3 regions of the Methylobacterium sp. CM6257 genome follow, and region 3 is predicted to be linked to each of the others. Evidence: predicted binding sites of a transcription regulator. Region 3 holds the regulator's gene; each other region holds the start of a gene.

Region 1 (3,266 bases), 1.7 Mb from region 3:
GGTGCCCATCGTTCCGGCCGGGACGGGCTTGCCGCCCTCGTCCAGCACCTCGACCCGGTAACCCGGCATCGGCACGCAGGTGCTGCCGTGCTTCACCGGCAGGAGGCCGAGCCCCAGCGGGTTGCCCGCGATGGGCCAGCCGGTCTCGGTCTGCCACCAATGATCGATCACCGGCCGGTTCAGCACCCGCTCGGCCCAGGCGACCGAGTCCGGGTCGGCGCGCTCCCCGGCCAGGAACAGGCTGCGGAAGGTCGAGAGATCGTAATCGGCGATCCGGGCGCCCGCGGAATCCTCCTTCTTGATCGCCCGCAGGGCCGTCGGCGCCGTGAACAGGCACACCACCCCGTACTCGGAGACGACCCGCCAGAAGGCGCCGGCGTCGGGCGTGCCCACCGGCTTGCCCTCGTACAGAACCGTGGTGCAGCCATGCAGCAGCGGCGCGTACACGATGTAGGAATGGCCGACGACCCAGCCGATGTCGGAGGCGCAGAAATAGGGCTCGCCGGACTGGACGCCGTACAGGTTTGGCATCGACCAGGCGAGGGCCACGAGGTAGCCGCCCGTGTCGCGGACCACGCCCTTCGGCTTTCCCGTCGTGCCCGAGGTGTAGAGGATGTAGAGCGGGTCGGTGGCGGCGACCGGCACGCAGGCCGCCCGCTGCCCCGCCGCCCTGGCGGAAGCGACGGCCTCGGCCCAGTCGCGATCGCGGCCCGGCACCATCGCGGCGGCGGCTTGCGGGCGCTGGAGGATCAGGCAGGATTCGGGCTTGTGGCTGGAGGCCGCGATGGCCGCGTCGAGGAGCGGCTTGTAGGCGACCACCCGGTTCGGCTCGATCCCGCAGGAGGCCGCCAGCACCACCTTCGGGGCGGCGTCCTCGATCCGCACCGCCAGCTCGTTGGCGGCGAAGCCGCCGAACACGACGGAATGGACGGCGCCGAGCCGGGCGCAGGCCAGCATCCCGAACAGGGCCTCGGGCACCATCGGCATGTACAGGATCACCCGGTCGCCCTTGCCGACGCCGAGCCCGGCGAGCACGGCGGCGAGCACCGCCACCTCGTCGCGCAGATCCCGGTAGGTGATGCCGCGCTTCGTGCCGGTGACGGGGGAATCGTAGCGGATCGCGACCTGATCGGCCCGCGCCCCGTCGGCGTGGCGGTCGACGGCGTTGTGGCAGGCGTTGAGCGATCCGTCCGGGAACCAGCGGCCGTAGGGACCGGATTCCGGCGCGAAGGCCCGCTGCGGCGCCTGCGCCCAGTCGAGGGCCCGGGCTGCGTCGAGCCAGAACGCTTCCGGATCGCGGCTGGCTGCCTCGTAGATGCCGGGATAGCGGCCGGGAAGGCTGGCGTTCGTCATCGGTTGGGCGTTCCCTCGGGGCCGCTCTCCGGCGGCAGGGGCAGATTAGCCCATTCTCGCGCCCAGGGGAGACGGGGCCGTCACGCCCGGTGGCGATTGTCTTCGTAAGACGGACCGCGCCGGCCAGGGCGCGCCGCCGTCCGCGCGGATCGCAAGAAAGCCGCCGCCCCGGGGCTCCCGGGGCGGCGGCTTCCGTCATGCTGGGTTTGTTGGCTGTGGGACGGATCCGAGGGTCAGTGCAGCGTGGCGCCGTTTGCCTGGAGCCTGTTGATTTCGTCCTTGAGAAGGAGTTTCCGTCGCTTCAGCTCGGCAATATGGAGGTCGTTTGCCGAAGGCCTGTGGATCGCTTCCTGAATCTCACGCTCGAGGGCTTCGTGCTTCCGGGCGAGTTGGTTCAGATGCGTCTGCAGCGACATGAGCCGAATCTCCTGTCATCGTTTCGACATGTCGAGATTGGCACAGGACGCCGGACCTGTCGAAACGTTTTCTGCGGCTAAGTCTCACGAATGCTTACCGCGCCGGCTTGTCCGGCGCCTGGGCGTGACGCATGCTCTCGGGCAATGAACGGTCTTCGGATCCGCAGGTGACGATGGCGGAAGAGTCGGGTGAGAGCGGGCAGTCGGACCTCCTGGCCGAGCTGGCTCGGCTGCGCGAGGAGCACCGGGACCTGGACAGCGCCATCGAGGCGCTGGAGCGCAGCGTCGCTGGGGACCAGCTCCAGATCCAGCGCCTGAAGAAGCGCAAGCTCACGCTGCGCGACCGCATCTTCCATATCGAGGATGCGCTCACGCCGGATATCATCGCCTGATGCCGGTGGACGTCCCCGGGCGGTGCCTTGCAGCCGGCCCGCACCGCCTGTAAGCGGCCTCTTTTGCCGGGATCAACGATGACGTCGCCTCCGGTCGCGATCATCATGGGCAGCCAGTCCGACTGGGCGACCATGCGGCACGCCGCCGAGACGCTCGACGCGCTCGGCGTGCCCTACGACGCGCGCATCGTGTCGGCCCACCGCACCCCCGACCGCCTGGTGGCCTTCGCCAAGGGCGCGGTGGCGGCCGGCCTCAAGGTCGTGATCGCGGGCGCGGGCGGCGCCGCGCATCTGCCCGGCATGGCGGCGGCGATGACCCGCCTGCCGGTCTTCGGCGTCCCGGTAGAATCCAAGGCCCTCTCCGGCCAGGACAGCCTGCTCTCCATCGTCCAGATGCCGGCCGGCATCCCGGTGGGAACCCTGGCGATCGGCCGGGCCGGGGCGGTCAACGCGGCGCTCCTCGCCGCTTCGGTTCTGGCGCTCTCCGACCCGCAGCTGGCGGAGCGCCTCGATGCGTGGCGCGCGGCCCAGACCGCGTCGGTGGCCGAGCGGCCGGAGACGGAAGCACAATCGTGACGGACAAGACTCTCGGCCCCGGCTCCACCCTCGGCATCGTCGGCGGGGGGCAGCTCGGGCGCATGATCGCGCTCGCGGCCGCCAATTACGGCCTCAAGGTGCATGTCTACGCGCCCGACCAGGACAGCCCCGCCTTCGACGTGGCTGCCCGGACCACCTGCGCGGCCTACGACGACGCCGAGGCGCTCGCGGCCTTCGCGCGGAGCGTCGATGTCGTCACCTACGAGTTCGAGAACATCCCGCACGCCACTGCCGACATCCTGGCCCGGCACGCCCCCCTGCACCCGAACGCGCGGGCGCTCTCCACCACGCAGGACCGCCTGTCCGAGAAGGAGTTCGTCAACGGGCTGGGCATCCCGACCGCGCCGTTCCGGGCGGTGGACACGCCCGACGACCTCGACCGGGCGATCGAGGCGATCGGCCTGCCGGCGGTGCTCAAGACCCGCCGCTTCGGCTACGACGGCAAGGGCCAGCGCATGCTCCGCGAGCGGGCCGAGGGTGACCGCAACGCCCTGTTCGCCGAATTCGG
Region 2 (3,266 bases), 1.4 Mb from region 3:
TCAGCTTCAGGTCGGGGAGCTGCTTCAGCGTCTCGGCCCGCATCGGGACCTTGTTGATCAGCGCGATCTCGGCGCCCTGCAGCCGGGACACCGTGTCCTCCGGCGTCCAGGTCGACTCGTACTCGACGTATTCGTGCGGGAAGTTGAACGGTCGGACCCTGGCATCGAGGGATTCACGGTCCAGGAATACGATCTTCTTGGTCATAGGACCCCTCTCGGACGACGGGCGGCTTCCTCGATAGTCTTGTTCTTACTCGCGCGCCGGGGCGGGACCGGCAACCCGACCCCGCCCCGGCGGCGTGCGCCATTCACGCCTTATGCAGCGGATTCTCGCGCAGGTAGCTCGACGCGGCAGCGACGCCGGAGCCGGGCGTGACCTTCACGCCGCAATCGATGAGCGCCATCTCGGCACCGGCGATGCCGCCGAGCAGCGACAGCTCGTTGAGGTCGCCGAGGTGGCCGATGCGGAAGACCTTGCCGGCGACCTTGGACAGGCCGGTGCCCAGCGAGAGATTGTAGCGGTCGTAGGCGTGGCTGATCACCTTGGCGGCATCGACGCCCTCCGGCACCACGATCGCCGTGACCGTGTCGGAGTTCCACTTCGGCTCCTTGGCGCAGGGCTTGAGGCCCCAGGCCGCCACGGCCTGGCGGGTCGCCTCGGCGAGCACGTGATGGCGGTGGTAGATGTTCTCCAGCCCCTCCTCCTTCACGATCTCCAGGGCCTCGCGCAGGCCATAGAGCAGCGGCAGGGCCGGCGTGTAGGGGAAGTAGCCGGTGGCGTTGGCGGCGAGCTGGTCCTTCCAGGCAAAGTATGCGTGGCCGAGCCGGTCGTTGCGCCCGGTGCCGCCCTCGGCGATCTTGAGCGCCTTCGGGCTGATGCAGATCAGGCCGAGGCCGGCCGGCAGCATGAAGCCCTTCTGCGAGCCCGCGATGGCGCAGTCGACGCCCCACTCGTCCATCTTGAACGGCAGCGAGCCGATCGACGAGATGCCGTCGACGAAGAGCAGCGCCGGGTGACCGGCGGCGTCGATCGCCTTGCGCACCGCGCCGATGTCGCTGGTGACGCCCGTGGCGGTCTCGTTGTGGACGACCATGACAGCCTTGATGGCGTGGTCCTTGTCGGCCCGCAGGGCCTCCTCGATCTTTTGCGGATCGGCGCCGGTGCCCCACTCCTCCTCCTGGACGATCACGTCGAGCCCGAGGCGCTGGGCCATGTCGACCCAGAGGTGGCTGAACTGGCCGTAGCGGGCGGTGAGTACCTTATCGCCGCGGCAGAGGGTGTTGGAGAGGGCCGATTCCCAGATGCCGGTGCCCGAGGACGGGAACAGAATGATCGTCCCGTTAGTCGAGCCGAACACCATCTTGGAGTCCTGGAGCAGCGGCTTCACCAGATTCGGGAAGCTCGGCGAGCGATGGTCCTCGGACGGCACGTGCATGGCGCGCAGCACGCGCTCCGGGATGTTGGTGGGGCCGGGAATGAAGAGGTGGTTACGACCGGGGCGCCGGGTTGCGGCCATGATGTTTCCTCCGAATAGTCCATTGCGCGCGGGCCAAGCCCGCGCCGGGTTGTCCAAGCGTCCTCGGGAGTCGGTCCGGCGTCGTCGGCCGCGGCTTGGGCCGCGCCCCCTCGAACGCCATCCTCTGCCGTGGATCGGGGGGGGCGCAACGGAGCGGCAGGCGGCTTCACGCCGCTCGCGTCGCGGCACGCCCCCGCGCGCCGGTCGCCTCCGAAATGCCGTCCCGTTCAACGGCCCAAGGGCCGTCCTCGCCGCCTTCCTGTCTACGCCCGGCTCAGCTCGGGCCGAGCCGCCGGTCATCTGGTATTATGAGCGGGCGGCGCTGGAAAGGAAAACCGGAAAAACTTCCGGAACTTGGCAAAAAAATTTTTTGTGCAGTGCAGCGACGGCGATCCTCGGTTGAAAGGCTTCGCCGCACCGCACGCGCCGTCCGGGCGCGGCCCTGAACGGCGCGTCATCAAACTGAGATGGGATCGCGCTCTGGATTCCGGCACCGTTCAGCCGCCGGGAGAGGATGCCGTGGCCGAGGTTGAGGAGATGCCGGTCCGCGTGCGGACGCTGTTCCTGTCCGACCTGCATCTCGGCACGCGTGGCTGCCAAGCCGGGCTGCTGCTGGCGTTCCTGAAGGACTACGACGCCGACACGATCTACCTCGTCGGCGACATCGTGGACGGCTGGCAGCTGCGCTCCGGATGGTACTGGCCGCAGGAGCACAACGACGTTGTGCAGAAGCTCCTGCGCAAGGTCCGCAAGGGCGCCCGCATCGTCTACCTGCCGGGCAACCACGACGAGTTCCTGCGCGACTATGTCGGCACGAGCTTCGGCGGGATCGAACTGGCCGAGACCGCGATCCACGCGGCTGCGGACGGGCGGCGCTACCTCGTGATCCACGGCGACCAATTCGACATGGTTGTGCGCCATTCGCCCTGGCTGGCCCATCTCGGGGACGGTGCCTACACCCTGGCGCTGACCCTCAACACCGTGATCAACAAGGTGCGGCGGCGGCTCGGCCTGTCCTACTGGTCGCTCTCGGCCTGGGCGAAGCTGCGCGTGAAGAACGCCGTCAGCTTCATCGGACGCTTCGAGACGATCCTGGCCGAGGAGGCCCGCCGCCAGGGCGCCGACGGCGTCATCTGCGGTCATATCCACCATGCGGCGGACCGGCCGATCGGCGACTTGCGCTACCTCAATACCGGCGATTGGGTGGAATCCTGCACCGGTCTGGTGGAGCATTACGACGGCCGCATCGAGGTGCTGCACTATCCGAGCCTCCTCAGGGCGCGCGCGACAGAGGCCGTGCCGCAGCCGCTGCCGGGCCGGCGCGCGGTGGCGTGAGGGACCACGCGTGAAGCTCCTCATTACCAGCGACGCGTGGCACCCGCAGGTCAATGGCGTCGTGCGCTCCCTGGAACAGATGGTGCGCCGCGCGCCCGAGCACGGGTTTGAGGTCGCGCTGCTCTCCGTGGCGGATTTCCGCTCGCTGCCGCTGCCGGGCTATCCGGAAATCCGCCTCGCCTATGCCGGGCGGGAGCGGGTCGCGGCGCGCTGGAGATCGGAGCGGCCGAGCCACGTCCATATCGCGACGGAAGGCCCAGTCGGCCTCGCCGCGCGGCGCCACTGCCTCGCCCACGACCTGCCCTTCACGACGAGCTACCACACGCGGTTTCCCGAGTACCTCGCGGCCCGCGCTCCGGTGCCCGAGGCGTGGTCCTACGCGTACCTGCGCCGGTTTCACGGCGCGGCCCGGGG
Region 3 (3,266 bases):
TATCGGCGGACGCCTCGCCGGTCTCGGCGACGGCCTGGCCCGGCGTGCGGGGCTGAGCGGTTCCTTCTTCACGGGCGTCCTCGCCACGCTGGTGGCGACGCCCTGCACGGCACCGTTCATGGGCTCGGCGGTGGGCTTCGCGCTGACCCAGAGCGCCGGCGTGGCGCTCGCGGTGTTCGCGAGCCTCGGGCTCGGCCTCGCCCTGCCCTTCCTGGCGCTCACCCTCTGGCCGCCGGCCCTGCGGGCCCTGCCCCGGCCGGGCGCCTGGATGGAGACCCTCAAGCAGGTCCTGGCCTTCCCGGTCTACGCGACGGTGGCGTGGCTGATCTGGGTCCTGGCCCAGCAGGTCGACCCGCAGGGGCTCCTCATGGCGCTGATCGGCCTCGTGCTGGTCGGCTTCTGCGCCTGGGCCTGGGAGCACGGGCGCGGTGCGTCGCGGATGGCGGGGCCGATTGCCCGGGCCTGCGCGGTCCTGGCGCTCATCGCCGTCGGGGGCCTCACGCTGGCCCTCGCCCAGAACCGCGCCGCTCCGGCGGTGCAGGCCGCCGCCAGCGGGATCGAGCCTTTCACCCAGGCCCGTCTCGACACCCTGGTGAACGGGCGGCGGCCGGTCTTCGTCAATCTCACCGCGGCTTGGTGTATCACCTGTGCGGTCAACGAGACGACCTCGCTCTCCACCAAGGCCGTACGGGCCGCGATGGCGGAGCGGGGCGTGACCTACCTGAAGGGGGACTGGACCAACCAGAACCCGGAGATCACCCGCCTCTTGGAGAAGCACGGGCGCAGCGGCGTGCCGCTCTACCTGCTCTACACGGGAATGGGAGAGCCTCAGGTGCTGCCGCAGATCCTCACCGAGGGGACGGTGCTGGCGGCCCTGGACTCCGTGCCGGCGGCCAAGGACGGCAAGAGCGCGGCGCTGACCCGCTGAGCGGGCGCGGCTAAGCCTCCAGCGAGAAGGTCTCGTCGAAGGCGTAGCCGGAGCCGCGGACCGTGCGGATCGGGTCGGGCTGGCGCGGGCCGTTCAGCGCCTTGCGCAGCCGCCCGACATGCACGTCCACCGTGCGCTCGTCGATATAGACGTCGTGGCCCCAGACCCCGTCGAGAAGCTGCTCGCGGGAGAAGACCCGGCCCGGGGCCAGCATCAGGAATTCCAGCAGCCGGAACTCGGTGGGGCCGAGATGCAGCTCCTCGCCGCCGCGGCGGACGCGGTGGCCGGTGCGGTCGAGTTCGAGATCGCCGGCGGCCAGGCGGTCCGAGACATGGGCGGGCTTGGCCCGGCGCAGCAGCGCGCGGATCCGGGCGAGCAGCTCCGGCACGGAGAACGGCTTGACGATGTAATCGTCCGCGCCCGTTCCGAGGCCCCGGACCCGGTCCCCTTCCTCGCCGCGGGCGGTGAGCATGATCACCGGCAGCCGCTCTGTCTCGCGGCGGGCGCGGATGCGGCGGCAGAGCTCGATCCCCGAGAGGCCCGGGAGCATCCAGTCGAGCAGGACCAGATCGGGGATCCGCTCGGCCAGGAGCAACTCCGCATCGTCGCCGCGCGCGGCCGAATCCACCACGAAGCCCTCGGCTTCCAGGTTGTAGCGCAGCAGGGTGGTCAGCGCCTCCTCGTCCTCGACGATCAGGACTTGCATGCTCACGTTCGATGACCCGTTCACGAGGCGGCGCCGTTCGGCCTGCGGGCTCGCCGGCTCCCTCCGGAGCGGGCGGGCCGGCGGATGGTGCGGGAGGCGCCGCTCAGCCTCAACCCACACCCTCCGATTTTCGGGCGGCGCGCCACAGGAAGGAGCGCGCGCCGCGCTTGGACGGCAGCGGCTCGCTCTTACGGAGCCTGCCTGCCGTCCACCGTCGCGTAGTTCGACGCATCGTTCTTCGGCCGGTCGCCCGCCAGCGTCTCGCCGGTGGCGAGGTAGTGGATCGTCTCGGCGATGTTGGTGGTGTGGTCGCCGATGCGTTCCACGTTCTTGGCGCAGAACAGGAGATGCGTGCAGAACGAGATGTTGCGCGGATCCTCCATCATGTAGGTCAGGAGCTCGCGGAACAGCGAATTGTACAGCGCGTCGATCTCGCCGTCGCGCTCCCAGACGTCGTGGGCCGCCTGGACGTCACGGCTCGCGTAGGCGTCGAGCACGTCCTTGAGCTGGCCCTCCGCGAGGTCGCTCATGTGGCGCACGCCCAGCACGATCTTCTGCGCCGGCGCCTGGTCGGAGATCGCGACGACGCGCTTGGCGACGTTCTTGGCGAGGTCGCCGATCCGCTCGAGATCGCCGGAGACGCGGATCGCCGAGATGGTCTCGCGCAGGTCGATCGCCAGGGGCTGGCGCCGGGCGATGAGCAGCACGGCGCGCTCCTCGATGTCACGCTGGAGCGCGTCGAGGCGCTTGTCGGCGACGATCACCGTCTGGGCGAGCGCGTCGTCCCGGCGCACAAGAGCGTCGGTCGCCTCCGCCGTCATCTTCTCGGCCACGCCGCCCATCTCCGAGATCGAGCGACGCAGGTTCTCCAGGTCGGTGTCGTAGGAGGTGACGATATGGCCGGGCATGGTGGATCCTTCGATGGGGGCCCGCGAAAAGCGATCCGTCGGGTCCGGTGGATCCGCCGCCGCGCCGGCGAATGCCGGTTGGCGTTCCCCGGTGCCGGATCGTTCGAACAGGTTAGCCGAAACGGCCGGTGATGTAGTCCTGGGTGCGGCGTTCCGTCGGATTCATGAACATCCGGCTGGTCGGGCCGAACTCGACCAGCTGGCCGAGATACATGAAGGCGGTGAACTGCGAGATGCGCGCCGCCTGCTGCATGTTGTGCGTGACGATCACGATGGTGAACTCGTCGCGCAGCTGCTCGATCAGCTCCTCGATCCGGCCGGTGGAGATCGGATCGAGCGCCGAGGTCGGCTCGTCGAACAGGATCACCTCCGGGCGCTGGGCCACGGTGCGGGCGATGCACAGGCGCTGCTGCTGGCCGCCCGAGAGGCCCGTGCCCGACTGGCGCAGCTTGTCCTTCACCTCGTCCCAGAGGGCGGCTTTGCGGAGCGATTCCTCCACGCGGCCGTCGAGCTCGGATTTCGGCAGCTTCTCATAGAGCCGCAGCCCGAAGGCGACGTTGTCGTAGATCGACATCGGGAACGGCGTCGGCTTCTGGAAGACCATGCCGATGCGCGAGCGCAGCTCGTTCAGGTCGATGGACGGGTCGAGGATGTTCTCGCCATCGAGCAGGATCTCGCCCTCCGCTCGCTGCTCCGGGTAGAGGCTGTAGATCCGGTTGAAGCA

Evidence for each region. Region 3 encodes PhoB, which activates phosphate uptake and scavenging genes when phosphate is short. Its sites were predicted from a motif close to TGTCATNNANCTGTCAT; they were not measured.
Region 1: ACYCO6_RS13070 (YdcH family protein) is a predicted target of PhoB. The motif match lies at 1,783-1,799, and genes of this name have one in related genera.
Region 2: ACYCO6_RS28070 (UDP-2,3-diacylglucosamine diphosphatase) is a predicted target of PhoB. The motif match lies at 1,970-1,986, and genes of this name have one in related genera.

Annotation. Positions count from the first base shown of each region.
Region 1 covers NZ_CM137735.1:2,649,906-2,653,171, reverse strand. Annotated here, with positions in the region: gene ACYCO6_RS13075 (propionyl-CoA synthetase) at 1-1,353, opposite strand, end outside; gene ACYCO6_RS13070 (YdcH family protein) at 1,587-1,769, opposite strand; gene ACYCO6_RS13065 (YdcH family protein) at 1,943-2,161, shown strand; gene purE (5-(carboxyamino)imidazole ribonucleotide mutase) at 2,240-2,737, shown strand; gene ACYCO6_RS13055 (5-(carboxyamino)imidazole ribonucleotide synthase) at 2,734-3,266, shown strand, end outside.
Region 2 covers NZ_CM137735.1:5,761,380-5,764,645, reverse strand. Annotated here, with positions in the region: gene ACYCO6_RS28080 (D-2-hydroxyacid dehydrogenase) at 1-205, opposite strand, end outside; gene ACYCO6_RS28075 (aminotransferase class V-fold PLP-dependent enzyme) at 309-1,517, opposite strand; gene ACYCO6_RS28070 (UDP-2,3-diacylglucosamine diphosphatase) at 2,037-2,852, shown strand; gene ACYCO6_RS28065 (glycosyltransferase family 4 protein) at 2,863-3,266, shown strand, end outside.
Region 3 covers NZ_CM137735.1:4,342,115-4,345,380, forward strand. Annotated here, with positions in the region: gene ACYCO6_RS21235 (protein-disulfide reductase DsbD family protein) at 1-928, shown strand, start outside; gene phoB (phosphate regulon transcriptional regulator PhoB) at 939-1,634, opposite strand; gene phoU (phosphate signaling complex protein PhoU) at 1,823-2,542, opposite strand; gene pstB (phosphate ABC transporter ATP-binding protein PstB) at 2,655-3,266, opposite strand, start outside.